DNA from 3 places in the Streptomyces sp. NPDC017676 genome. Region 1 is predicted to be linked to each of the others. Evidence: riboswitches for the same ligand, from Rfam matches in the RefSeq annotation. Region 1 holds a riboswitch; each other region holds the start of a gene.
What was found. A riboswitch is a leader RNA that binds a small molecule or an ion and turns the genes downstream of it on or off. The one in region 1 is predicted to bind cyclic di-AMP.
Positions count from the first base shown of each region.

Region 2: linked by a shared signal. The riboswitch ahead of ACH4LD_RS10150 (peptidoglycan DD-metalloendopeptidase family protein) and the one ahead of ACH4LD_RS08055 (transglycosylase family protein) in region 1 are both predicted to bind cyclic di-AMP.
Region 3: linked by a shared signal. The riboswitch ahead of ACH4LD_RS24470 (transglycosylase SLT domain-containing protein) and the one ahead of ACH4LD_RS08055 (transglycosylase family protein) in region 1 are both predicted to bind cyclic di-AMP.

Region 1 covers NZ_JBIRJA010000003.1:87,037-91,260, reverse strand. The annotation lists gene ACH4LD_RS08065 (cytochrome P450) at 1-130, shown strand, start outside; gene ACH4LD_RS08060 (transglycosylase family protein) at 332-1,423, shown strand; cyclic di-AMP (ydaO/yuaA leader) riboswitch at 1,607-1,779, shown strand; gene ACH4LD_RS08055 (transglycosylase family protein) at 1,784-2,497, shown strand; gene eno (phosphopyruvate hydratase) at 2,808-4,094, shown strand; gene ACH4LD_RS08045 (septum formation initiator family protein) at 4,200-4,224, shown strand, end outside.
Region 2 covers NZ_JBIRJA010000004.1:20,558-24,781, forward strand. The annotation lists gene ACH4LD_RS10145 (alpha-galactosidase) at 1-1,223, shown strand, start outside; cyclic di-AMP (ydaO/yuaA leader) riboswitch at 1,494-1,686, shown strand; gene ACH4LD_RS10150 (peptidoglycan DD-metalloendopeptidase family protein) at 1,692-2,603, shown strand; gene ACH4LD_RS10155 (SGNH/GDSL hydrolase family protein) at 2,830-3,615, shown strand; gene ACH4LD_RS10160 (AraC family transcriptional regulator N-terminal domain-containing protein) at 3,710-4,224, opposite strand, start outside.
Region 3 covers NZ_JBIRJA010000011.1:89,328-93,551, reverse strand. The annotation lists gene ACH4LD_RS24480 (outer membrane lipoprotein carrier protein LolA) at 1-284, opposite strand, end outside; gene ACH4LD_RS24475 (polyprenyl synthetase family protein) at 540-1,550, opposite strand; cyclic di-AMP (ydaO/yuaA leader) riboswitch at 2,094-2,275, shown strand; gene ACH4LD_RS24470 (transglycosylase SLT domain-containing protein) at 2,280-2,768, shown strand; gene ACH4LD_RS24465 (HAD family hydrolase) at 2,809-3,621, opposite strand; gene fahA (fumarylacetoacetase) at 3,832-4,224, shown strand, end outside.

The DNA of each region.
Region 1 (4,224 bases):
GCTCGCCACCCTGCTCACCCGGCTGCCCGATCTGCGTCTCGCCGCGGACCCGGCCGAACTGCGCTGGCGCGGCGGACTCATCATGCGCGGCCTGCGCACCCTGCCGGTGGAGTTCACACCCCGCACTTGAACACACCGTCCGGACGCGGTCCTTCCGGGTCCGGCACGGCCTCTCCGAGGGAAGATGACAGACGTTCAACTCTGTGATCTTCACGTGATCTGTGCGGCATGAACTTGTGACAAGTGATCGTCTGCCGATACGTTCACCCATCAGCGCGGCGACCGGCTCCATCCGCCGCGCCGGTCCTGCTGTCGCTCGAAAGGCTTCTGCATGCTCTCCGGGAACGGCCGACACCGTCGCCCCCGTCAGGCCCCGGCTCTCCTCGTCGCGGCCGGAGTGACCGGCTCAGCCATCGCCATCCCGCTGCTCGGCGCGGCGAGCGCCAACGCGGCCGACGGCACCACGTGGGACAAGGTCGCCGAGTGCGAGAGCGGCGGCTCCTGGAGCGCGGACACCGGCAACGGGTACTACGGCGGCCTGCAGATCTCGCAGGAGGACTGGAACGCCTACGGCGGCGGCCAGTACGCGGCCAGCCCCGACCAGGCCAGCCGCAACCAGCAGATCGCCGTCGCCGAGAAGATCCTCGCCGACAAGGGCACCACGCCCTGGGCCACCTGCGCCCTGCTGTCCGGTCTGACCGAGGACTCGGGCTCGACGCACGTCGACACGGGTGTCGGCGGCTCCGGCGGCTCCGGCGGCTCCGGTGGCACCGGCGGTTCGGGCCACTCGTCCGGATCGGCGGGCAACTCCGGTACATCCGGTTCCTCTGACAGCTCCGACTCATCCGATCTGCCGGATTCGTCACCCTCCAGCGATGCCGGCTCCGAAGCCAACTCCGACTCCGGCACCGGCTCTTCCTCGGAAGAGGTCACCACTCCGAGCGCCAAGCCGGGCAAGGGTGCCGATGCGGGTGCCGGCACCGCGGGGACCAACACCCCCAAGTCCGGCAAGTCCACCGCGCCGGACACCGGAAGCGCCCAGGGGGCCGACAGCTCGCCCACGGCCACTCCGGACGCCGGCTTCCAGGGCAACCCCCAGCAGGCCGCCGGTTCTTGGAGCCTGGTCGACACCGGCTCCCTCGGCGGCGGTCGCCACCGGGGCGCGAGCGCGGACGAGGGCGGTGCGGACGAAAGCGTGACAAACGGTCAGAACGCCACGTCCTCCGGTCGGCACGCCTCTCACGAAACGGACACGTACACCGTCCGCCAGGGCGACACCCTCGCCTCCATCGCCGACTCCCTTGACGTCGACGGCGGGTGGCGCGCGCTGTACGCCGGCAACAAGAAGGCCATCGGGGCCGACCCGAACCACATCAGTGCCGGTCAGACCCTGGAAGTCGGGGGCGAAACGGGCGGCGAATAGGGGGAGTTGACGTCCCGGTTAACGCCCTAATGTCCGGTTTGGTGAAAGTGTGGGATGAGTCTCAGAAGCCTAGATCGTCTTTGAAATTCCGCGGATCGCGTGTCTACGGTCGGGACCGCTCGTCACCACGAGCCCCGGCAGCCGCAACGCCGAATCCTGCCAGCGGTTGCCCGGGAACAGTCGTCGCGTCAAGCGCCGTAGGCAGGAGCGGGGGACCCAAGGTAGGTGCCGGGCCCGGCAGTTGATGCCGGAACCGGCTCGGGGTGAAGCCGCAGTCCGCGCAAGCGGAGTGCGGCCGGGCAACTCAACCGGCCCGAACCCGACAGCTCACCTCGCAGGCGTCGGTGAGGGGATCGATCCATGCTGTTCTCCAGCAAGGGCAAGCACCGTCGTCCGTCCAAGGCCGTCCGCGCCATCGCGCTCGCCGGTGTCACCGGTGCCGCCGTCGCCGCTCCGCTGATGGCGGCCGGCAACGCCTCCGCCGCCACCGCCTCCCAGTGGGACGCGGTCGCCCAGTGCGAGTCCGGCGGCAACTGGTCCATCAACACCGGCAACGGCTACTACGGCGGTCTGCAGTTCTCCGCCTCCACCTGGGCCGCGTACGGCGGCACGCAGTACGCCGGCACCGCCGACAAGGCGAGCAAGGCGCAGCAGATAGCCGTCGCCGAGAAGGTCCTCGCCGCCCAGGGCAAGGGCGCCTGGCCGGTCTGCGGCACGGGCCTGTCCAGCACCCCGTACAACGGCTCCGCGCCGAGCACTTCCACCCCGAGCACCTCCACCGGCTCGGGCAGCTCCACCGCCACCCGCTCCACCGGCGAGCAGGCCGCCTCCCGCTCCGCCGAGCGTCCGGCCGCGAGCGCGAGCAAGAGCCAGGGCAAGACCGTCACCACCCCGACCGGCAAGAAGGTCAAGAAGGGCGACGGCGAGTACAAGGTCGTCACCGGTGACACCCTCAGCTCCATCGCCGAGAAGCACCACGTGCAGGGCGGCTGGCAGAAGCTGTTCGAGCTGAACAAGGACATCGTCGAGGACGCCAACCTGATCTACCCGGGTCAGCAGCTGCACCTCAAGTGAGCCTCGGCCCCCAGCCCGGCCACGGGCCCGCGCCTGCGCGCGGGCCGCGCTGAAGGCCCCCCGCGGGCCGTCCCCCCGTCCCCACGGGCTCCCCGCCCCGGTGCGTGTTCCCCCGTACGCACCGGGGCGGGGATTTTTGCGTCCACCGCCCCCCGAACCCTTTGTTTCGGCGAGAAACAAAAGGTACCGTCGGCTTGTCCACGGGACGGTCGGTCGGTGGCCGACGCCCCCGGGACGGTTAGGCTCTAGTCGCAAGGCACAGCCGTAAGGCACACCGCCCCGCACTTCCAGCGTCACATCCAAGAAGGAGATGCTCGTGCCGTCCATCGACGTCGTCGTAGCCCGGGAAATCCTGGACTCCCGAGGCAACCCCACGGTCGAGGTCGAGGTCGGCCTCGACGACGGCAGCACGGGTCGTGCCGCCGTCCCGTCCGGCGCCTCGACCGGCGCCTTCGAGGCCATCGAGCTCCGCGACGGCGACCCGAACCGCTACCAGGGCAAGGGCGTCGAGAAGGCCGTCCTCGCCGTGATCGAGCAGATCGGCCCGGAGCTGGTCGGTTACGACGCCACCGAGCAGCGCCTGATCGACCAGGCCATGTTCGACCTGGACGCCACCGACAACAAGGGCTCCCTCGGCGCCAACGCCATCCTCGGCGTCTCGCTCGCCGTCGCCCACGCGGCCTCCGAGGCCAGCGACCTCCCCCTCTTCCGCTACCTGGGCGGCCCGAACGCGCACCTGCTGCCGGTGCCGATGATGAACATCCTGAACGGCGGCTCGCACGCCGACTCCAACGTGGACATCCAGGAGTTCATGATCGCCCCGATCGGCGCGGAGTCCTTCTCCGAGGCCCTGCGCTGGGGGACCGAGGTCTACCACACCCTGAAGAAGGTCCTGAAGAGCAAGGGCCTGTCCACCGGCCTCGGTGACGAGGGCGGCTTCGCCCCGAACCTCGGCTCCAACCGTGAGGCCCTCGACCTCATCCTGGAGGCCATCAAGGAGGCCGGTTACGCCCCCGGCCAGCAGATCGCCCTCGCGCTCGACGTGGCCGCCTCCGAGTTCTACAAGGACGGCAAGTACCTCTTCGAGGGCAAGGAGCGCTCCGCCGCCGAGATGACGGAGTACTACGAGGAGCTCGTGGCGGCCTACCCGCTCGTCTCCATCGAGGACCCGCTGTTCGAGGACGACTGGGCCGGCTGGAAGGTCATCACCGACAAGCTCGGCGACAAGGTCCAGCTGGTCGGTGACGACCTGTTCGTCACCAACCCCGAGCGCCTCGCCCGCGGCATCGAGGAGGGCGCCGCCAACGCCCTGCTGGTCAAGGTCAACCAGATCGGCTCGCTGACCGAGACCCTGGACGCCGTCGAGCTGGCCCAGCGCAACGGCTTCAAGTGCATGATGTCGCACCGCTCCGGCGAGACCGAGGACGTCACCATCGCCGACCTGGCCGTCGCCACCAACTGCGGCCAGATCAAGACCGGCGCCCCGGCCCGCTCCGAGCGCGTCGCCAAGTACAACCAGCTGCTGCGCATCGAGGAGATCCTCGACGACGCGGCGGTGTACGCCGGCCGCAGCGCGTTCCCGCGCTTCAAGGGCTGAGCCATCCTGGCGTAAGGCTTAGCCAGTCGTACGTACGTCCCCGTACTCGGTCCCGTACCGTGTCCGGGGACGTACGCACGTGTGAAAGGGGAGGCGGAGAGCCAGATGGCCGTGAAGGACCGGGACCGTT
Region 2 (4,224 bases), on a different contig from region 1:
AGCGGGCGCACGTCATCCCGGACGCCGAGCGGGACCGGCCCGTGCTGTTCAACTCCTGGGAGGCCACCTTCTTCGACATCTCCGAGGAGCAGCAGCTCGCGCTCGCCCGCCGGGCCGCCGAGATCGGGATCGAGCTGTTCGTCGTCGACGACGGCTGGTTCGGCACCCGCACCAGCGACCGCGCCGGCCTCGGCGACTGGACGCCCAACCCCGACCGCTTCCCGCACGGACTCAAGCCGCTCGCCGACCAGGTGCACGGGCTCGGCATGCAGTTCGGCATCTGGGTCGAGCCCGAGATGGTCAACCCGGACAGCGACCTGTACCGGGCCCACCCGGACTGGGTGCAGTACCAGCCGGGACGCAAGCGGACGGAGCTGCGCAACCAGCTCGTTCTCAACCTCGCGCGCGAGGACGTCCAGGAGTACCTGTGGGAGCAGTTGGACACCCTGCTGTCCAGCGCCCCCATCGACTATGTGAAGTGGGACTTCAACCGCTGCTTCACCGACGCCGGCTGGCCCGGGGAGCCGTACCCGCAGCGCCTGTGGGTGGACCACGTCCGCGCCCTGTACGCCCTGCTGGACCGGCTGCGGGCCGCGCACCCCGGGGTCGCCTTCGAGTCCTGCTCGGGCGGCGGCGGCCGGATCGACCTGGGCGTGCTCGGCCGCACCGACCAGGTGTGGACCTCCGACAACACCGACCCGCTGGACCGGCTCGCCATCCAGCACGGCTTCACGCACATCCATCCCGCGCGCGTGATGGCGGCCTGGGTCACCGACAGCCCGAACACCCAGCTCAACGGGCGGGTCAGCTCGCTGCGCTTCCGGTTCGTCAGCGCCATGGCGGGCGTGCTCGGGGTCGGCGGCGACCTGACGGAGTGGAGCGCACAGGAGCTGGCGGAGGCCCGGCGGTGGGTGGAGCTGTACAAGGAGATCCGCCCGGTCGTGCAGCACGGAGAGCTGTACCGGCTGCGGCCTCCGGCAGGAGGTCTGAGCGCCGTGCAGTACGTCCGGGGGGAGGAGACCGTCGTCCTCGCCTGGCTGCAGGCCCAGAGCTACGGCGAGCCGGTGCCGGCGGTGCGGCTGCGCGGGCTCGACCCGACGGCATCGTACGAATGCCGCGAAACGGGCGAAGTGCACCGAGGTGCCGTACTGCTGCACCACGGGCTGCGCACCGGACTCAAGGGCGACCTGGATGCGACGGTCATCCGACTGCGCCGCATCTGACTTTTCTGTCCGCATTGGTGCCTTCATTCCAACTCGCCGCGGAATGAGGGCCCCTGCGGAAGTGGCGCGTGAGGAGGGTCATATCCGTGACCGTCCGTCGCGCGTCATGTCCACGTAATTCCGTTTCTGTAAAACCGAATTGGAAGAGAGAAGGGGGCGGGAATTCACGGTCGGTGACCGTGGATTCCCGTATCCGATCATCCGGAACCGGAACAACGGGAACCGACTGCTTGTTTCCGCGCGTCCTGCTCGCTTACGTTCGCCACCGACCCGGGCGGAACGCCGAATCCTGCCGCCGTCCGGACTCCCCACACATGACCCGCGTCGGCAGGAGCGGGGGACCCACCAGGTACGACGGCCTGTCCGGTCTCCGCGACAGGCCAGGGGTGCAGCCGTGCCGCGCACGGCCGGGCAGCTCCAGCCCGAACCCGACAGCTCACCTCGCAGGCGCCGGAGAGGAATTGCGCCATGCCTGCCAAGGGTAAGCACCGACGTCCCAAGACCCCGCGTTTTTCCCGCTCCCTCGCCGTCGCCGGAACCGGTGGCGCCGCCCTGGCCCTGCCCCTCCTCGGGGCCACCGGAGCCCATGCCGCGACCCCCGCGCGGTCCGCCCCCGGAACGGCCGTACACCACCTTCACGACGCGGTGGAGAAGACCGCCGCGCAGCAGGACGCGGGCGTGCGCACCTACACCGTGCGCAGCGGCGACTGCCTCGCGACGATCGCCCGGGACCAGCACGTCAGCGGCGGCTGGCAGCGGCTCTACGACGACAACCGGCAGGCCGTCGGCGCCGACCCCGGCCTCATCCACCCGGGCCTGAAGCTCAGCATCGGCGGGAAGGCCGCGCCGGCCACCGCGCAGCCGGCGACCCCCGAGTCCACCGGGCCGGCGGCCCCGAAGCGCACGGACTCCGCCGCGCCGGAGGCCGCCCGGCAGGCCGCGCCGAAGCCCGCCGCCCAGCCGGCCTCCGCCGGTTACACCCTCCCGGTGGCCGGGGCCACCGTCGGCACCGGCTACCACGTCGCCGGCAGCATGTGGTCCAGCGGCTACCACACCGGCGTCGACTTCGTCGTCCCGGCCGGCACCCCCCTCAAGGCCGTCGCCGCGGGCACCGTCGTCTCCGCGGGCTGGGGCGGCGCGTACGGCAACCAGGTCGTCATCAAGCTGAGCGACGGCTACTACGCCCAGTACGGCCACCTCTCCCAGCTGTCCGTCTCCGCCGGCCAGACCGTGACCGCCGGTCAGCAGATCGGCCTGTCCGGCGCCACCGGCAACGTCACCGGCCCGCACCTGCACTTCGAGATCCGCACCACGCCGGACTACGGCTCGGACGTCGACCCGGTCGCCTACCTCCGCTCGCACGGTGTCGCCGTCGGCTGACGCCGCCCCCCTCGCACCACCTGCCCGCCACGCTGCCGAAGGCCGGACCCACGATCCCCGGGTCCGGCCTTCGGTGTACCGTGCAGCTTCTATTCCTGGCTTTGCGAACTATTTAAGAGTGGCTCATCTCACCATTCGTCAAGCCCTGCTTACGGTCGCGTAGGTCACATCCGAAGGTGAATCATGGTCCGACGTGGCAGACGATTCGAAGAGTGACAGCAGATCAGTGATCGGGTCGTACGTGGCGGTGGGGGACAGCTTCACCGAGGGCGTCGGCGACCCCGGCCCCGACGGGGCGTTCGTGGGCTGGGCCGACCGGTTCGCGGTGCTCCTCGCCGACCGGCGTCCCGAGGGCGACTTCCAGTACACCAACCTCGCCGTGCGCGGAAAGCTGCTGGACCAGATCGTGGCCGACCAGGTGCCCCAGGCCCTCGCCCTGGCCCCGGACCTGGTCTCCTTCTGCGCGGGCGGCAACGACATCATCCGCCCCGGCACCGACCCCGACGAGGTGGCCGAGCGCTTCGAACGCGCCGTGGCCCGGCTGACGGAGGCCGCCGGCACCGTGATGGTGACGACCGGTTTCGACACCCGGGGCGTCCCCGTCCTCAAGCATCTCCGCGGCAAGATCGCCACCTACAACGGGCATGTCCGTGCCATCGCCGACCGGTACGGCTGCCCCGTCCTCGACCTGTGGTCCCTCAAGTCCGTGCAGGACCGCAGGGCCTGGGACAACGACCGGCTGCACCTCTCGCCCGAGGGGCACACGCGCGTGGCGCTGCGCGCGGGACAGGCCCTGGGCCTGGACGTCCCGGCCGACCCGGAGCAGCCGTGGCCGCCGCTGCCGCCCCGGGGCACGCTGGAGGTCCGCCGCGACGACGTCCAGTGGGCCCGGGAGTACCTCGTCCCCTGGATCGGCCGACGGCTGCGCGGTGAGTCCTCGGGCGACCACGTGACCGCCAAGGGCACCCTGTCGCCGGACGACATCAAGATGCGGATCGCTTCGGTGGCCTGACCCCGCCGACCCGCCACCCGCCACGGCCCGTGCCGGCACCACCGGCGCGGGCCCCGCCGTTCCGGGGCGGAACGCCCCCCCGTGGTCCGGCCGCTCAGGGCAGCACGCCCACGGGGGTGCGTACGACGGTCCGCAGGCGGGCCGCGTCCTGGCTGGGGGGCGTGCCGAACTGGCGGCGGTACTCCCGGCTGAACTGCGACGGGCTGTCGTAGCCGACGCGCCGGCCGACCCCCGTGACGTCACCCGGGTGGGTGGCGAGGAGCAGCCGGGCCTCCTGGAGCCGGATCTGCTTCTGGAACCGGATGGGGCTCATCGCGGTCACGGCCTGGAAGTTGCGGTAGAACGCGGAGACGCTCATGCCGGACATGCGTGCCAGGTCCTCCACCCGGAACGGCTCCGCGTAGTGCTCGCGGATCCAGCGCACGGCCCGGGAGATGTGGCTGAGGCCGCTGTCGGCCAGGCCGAGCTGGCGCACCGTCGCCCCCTGGTCGCCGGTGATCAGGCGCCACAGGATCTCGCGCTTGACCAGCGGAGCCAGTACGGCCCGGTCGCGGGGCTCGTCGAGCAGGCGCAGCAACCGGACGACCGCGTCCAGCAGCGCGGGCGGAG
Region 3 (4,224 bases), on a different contig from region 1:
TCCAGACCGCCGAGGTCGGGCAGACCGAGGTCGGTGCTGACCTTGACCGTGCCGGACAGCTGCTGCACGTCCGACTTGGCGATCTTCTCGATGAGCTGCTGTGCGCTGATCTTCGGCAGGTCGGGGTCACCGGAGTCGGCGAGCGCCGGGACCAGCCCGATCGTGGCCGCCGCCACCCCCACCACCGCGACCGGCACGGCGTACCGGGCGGCCTTGCGCCGGCCGGAGCGCGGGTGCTCGTCCTGCGCGGCGCCCACTGCGTCGTCGGATTCGTACGGTGCCATGTGTGCCTTACCTCCGTCGTCGGCGGCGGCTGTCCTCACGCTGGTCCGCTGGTCCACCCTGAGCCGCCATTCTCACCCGAAACGGTGAGGAGTGGTGATTTCCGTGGTGTCCATCTGACCAAATCGGCCGTGAACAAGCGTCAGACCTCGGAGGCAACTCCGTCTACACCTGCGGTATGACACCCGGCGGCCGTTTCTCCACCCGACCCGTAGGGGTCGGTCGGACGCCGGGGCCCGTACGGGTGACCGGCCGGGTCAGCCCGCGCGGTGCACGACCGCGTCGCACAGCTCGATCAGCGCCGCCTTGGCATCGCACTCGCGCAGCGGGGCGAGCGCGGCCCGCGCCTCCTCCGCGTACCGCACGGTGTCCCGCCGGGCCTGCTCCAGCGCGGGGTGCGCGCGCAGCGCGGCCAGCGCCTCGGCGTGCCGGGCGTCGTCGCTGAGGTCGGAGTCCAGCAGCTCGCACAGCGCGACGTCCTCCGCCAGCCCCAGCCGGGCGGCCCGCTCGCGCAGCCGGAGCACCGGCAGGGTCGGGATTCCCTCACGCAGGTCGGTGCCCGGGGTCTTGCCGGACTCGTGGGAGTCCGAGGCGATGTCCAGGACGTCGTCCGCGAGCTGGAAGGCGACGCCGAGCCGTTCGCCGTACTGGGTGAGGACGTCGACGACCGTCTCGTCCGCGCCGGACATCATCGCGCCGAACCGGCACGACACCGCCACCAGGGAGCCCGTCTTGCCGGCCAGCACGTCCAGATAGTGCTCGACCGGGTCTCGGCCGTCCGAGGGACCCGCGGTCTCCAGGATCTGCCCGGTGACGAGCCGTTCGAACGCGAGTGCCTGCACCCGGACCGCCTCGGGACCGAGGTCGGCGAGGATCTGGGAGGCACGGGCGAAGAGGAAGTCGCCGGTGAGGACCGCGACGGAGTTGCCCCAGCGGGTGTTGGCGCTGTCCACGCCACGCCGTACGGCCGCCTCGTCCATGACGTCGTCGTGGTACAGCGTGGCCAGATGGGTCAGCTCCACGACGACGGCGGAGGGCACCACGCCCGGCGCGTAGGGGTCGCCGAACTGGGCGGCGAGCATCACGAGGAGTGGCCGGAACCGCTTCCCGCCCGCCCGTACGAGGTGCTGCGCCGCCCCCGTGATGAACGGGACCTCGCTCTTGGTGGCTTCGAGCAAGCCTTCCTCGACAGCCGCCAATCCGGCCTGGACATCGGCTTCCAGAGCCTGGTCCCGCACGCTCAGCCCGAACGGCCCGACGACGGTCACGAGGGGTCTCCTGTCTGCTGGTGTCTGCTGGCGATTACACGGTTTGTCGATAGGTCGCTGCCATCACTCAAGTCAGCGTATCCGGTCCTCTTTCGATCACCGATAGCGCCCACCGGTCCAGCCTGGGCGATACCGGATCATGACCGGCATGGTTTTGATCACACAGTGTGAGCGGATTTTTATCCATATAAGAGTAATCCGGACACTGCACCCTCGCCTCGGCAACCACGCTCCTCATATGCCGGGTTCCACCATCACCCCGACTTCAGACGCGAATCCCTCTAATCCCCCATGTCCGACTTAAAACTGTTTGCTATTTCGTGAGTTGGGTCACGCGCCCGGTCGGCCCGCCCCCTCGGCCCGACCCTCGTGAGTCCTTGTCCCGTCGGCGAGTTGAGGATTGGCAACCGCAAAGGATCAAGCACCTCATACGGCGTCGATCAAGGTCAAATCGCACGTTGTATGACTCCGACCCTTGTTCCCGACATGTGCTCTCGCATACGTTCCGGGCCGTCGGGCGGACGCCGAATCCTGCCGCCGCCCGCATACCCATCGACGAACTCACTCGTACGGCAGGAGCGGGGGACCCAGGTAAGCCGCCGGTCCGGAACGGCACACGCCGCGCCGGGACGGCTAGGGGTGAAGCCATGCCTCCGTCAGGAGCACGGCCGGGCACCTCCCCGCCCGAACCCGACAGCTCACCTCGCAGGCGCCGGAGAGGAACGCCCCATGTCTGCTGTCGCCCAGCCCCGCCGTACCCGGAACAGCCGCCTCGTCCGCGCGCTCACCGCCGCCGGCACCGGCGCCGCCGTCCTCGCCCTGCCGCTCATCGGCGCGACCGGCGCCTCCGCGGCCCCCAGCACCGCCACCACGGCGGCCACCACCCCCGCCGGCTACCCGGACAACCTCGACGGCTGGATCCGCGAGTCGCTGGCGATCATGGCCGAGAAGCACATCCCGGGCACCTACAACGGCATCTACCGCAACATCATCCGCGAGTCCTCGGGCAACCCGAAGGCCATCAACCTCTGGGACTCCAACGCCGCCAAGGGCATCCCCTCCAAGGGCCTGCTCCAGGTCATCGACCCGACCTTCAACGCGTACCACGTGGCCGGAACGTCCTTCGACATCTACGACCCGGTCGCCAACATCACCGCCGCCTGCAACTACGCGGCCGCCCGGTACGGGTCCATCGACAACGTGTTCGGCGCCTACTGACCGGCACCGGCGGCCGGGCCGGGCGCTCCTGATACTCCGGTCAGCCGGCCGGGAAGAGTCCTTCGAGGACGACGGCGACGCCGTCGTCCTCGTTCGACAAGGTGACCTCGTCGGCCACCGCCTTGAGTTCCGGATGCGCGTTGGCCATGGCGACACCGCGCCCGGCCCAGTCGAACATCGGGATGTCGTTGGGCATGTCGCCGAACGCGAGGGCCCGTTCGGCGGCGATCCCGAGCCGTTCGGCGGCGAGCGCCAGCCCGGTCGCCTTCGTCACCCCGCACGGCTGGAGCTCCACCGTGCCCGGCCCCGACATGGTGACCGTCGCGAGGGAGCCCACCGCCGCGCGGGCCACGGCCGCCAACTCGTCGTCGGACAGAGTGCCGTGCCGCAGCAACACCTTGCTGATGGGCGCGCACCACAGGTCGTCCCGCCGGCCGACCCGCACCGCGGGCAGCGTCGGGTGGGGCATCCGATAGCCGGGCTCGATGAGCGTGAGCCCGTCCACGCCGTCCTGGTCGACCGCCGCGTAGACCTGCCCCACCTCCGCCTCGATCTTGCCGAGCGCCGTCTCGGCCAGCTCCCGGTCCAGCCGGACCGACCACAGCAGACGGCCGGTCGCGGCGTCGTAGACCTGGGCCCCCTGCCCGCACACCGCGAGCCCGGCGCACCCGAGGTCCGCGAGCAGCGGCCGCACCCGCGGGGCCGGGCGGCCCGTCACCACCAGGTGCCGGGCGCCGGCCCGCGCCACCCGCGCGAGCGCGGCGAGGGACCGGTCCGAGACGGTGTCGTCGCCGCGCAGCAGCGTCCCGTCCAGGTCAGTGGCGATCAGTGCATATGCCGGGGTGGGTGCCATGATCAGAGAATACGGACAGCACGCCCCGCCGACTCACCTGTCATTTCCCGCACTTACGTGCCGTCCCCGCCCAACCGCTCGCCGCGGACGGCGCGATGGGCGCTGCCCGGTGAGGCACTGCCCAAGACACGCTGCTCAGCCGTAACGTGTGGCCCGACCACATGGAACGCAGTGCCATGCATGGCCCGGATGAGAGTGAGGCAGCACCCCATGCCCCCCTTCGACGTCCCCGAGGGCGACCCCTTCGGTCCGTACAACCTTCCCTACGGCGTGTTCTCGCCCTCCGGCAGCACGGAGCGGAGGATCGGCGTCCGGCTCGGGAACCACGTCCTCGACGCGGGCGCCGCGGCCGCCGCGCTGGGCTCGCCGCACCAGCCGCTGCTCGCCCGGCCCACCCTCAACCCGCTGCTGGCCGCCGGCCGCGCCACCTGGTCGGACGTACGGCGCGCCCTCACGTCCTGGGTCACGGACCCGGCGCACCGCGCGACCGTCGAGCCGCTGTTCCACCCCCTGTCCGAGGTGACCCTGCACCTGCCCTTCGAGGTCGCGGACTACGTCGACTTCTACGCCTCGGAGAACCACGCCCGCAACGTCGGCCAGATC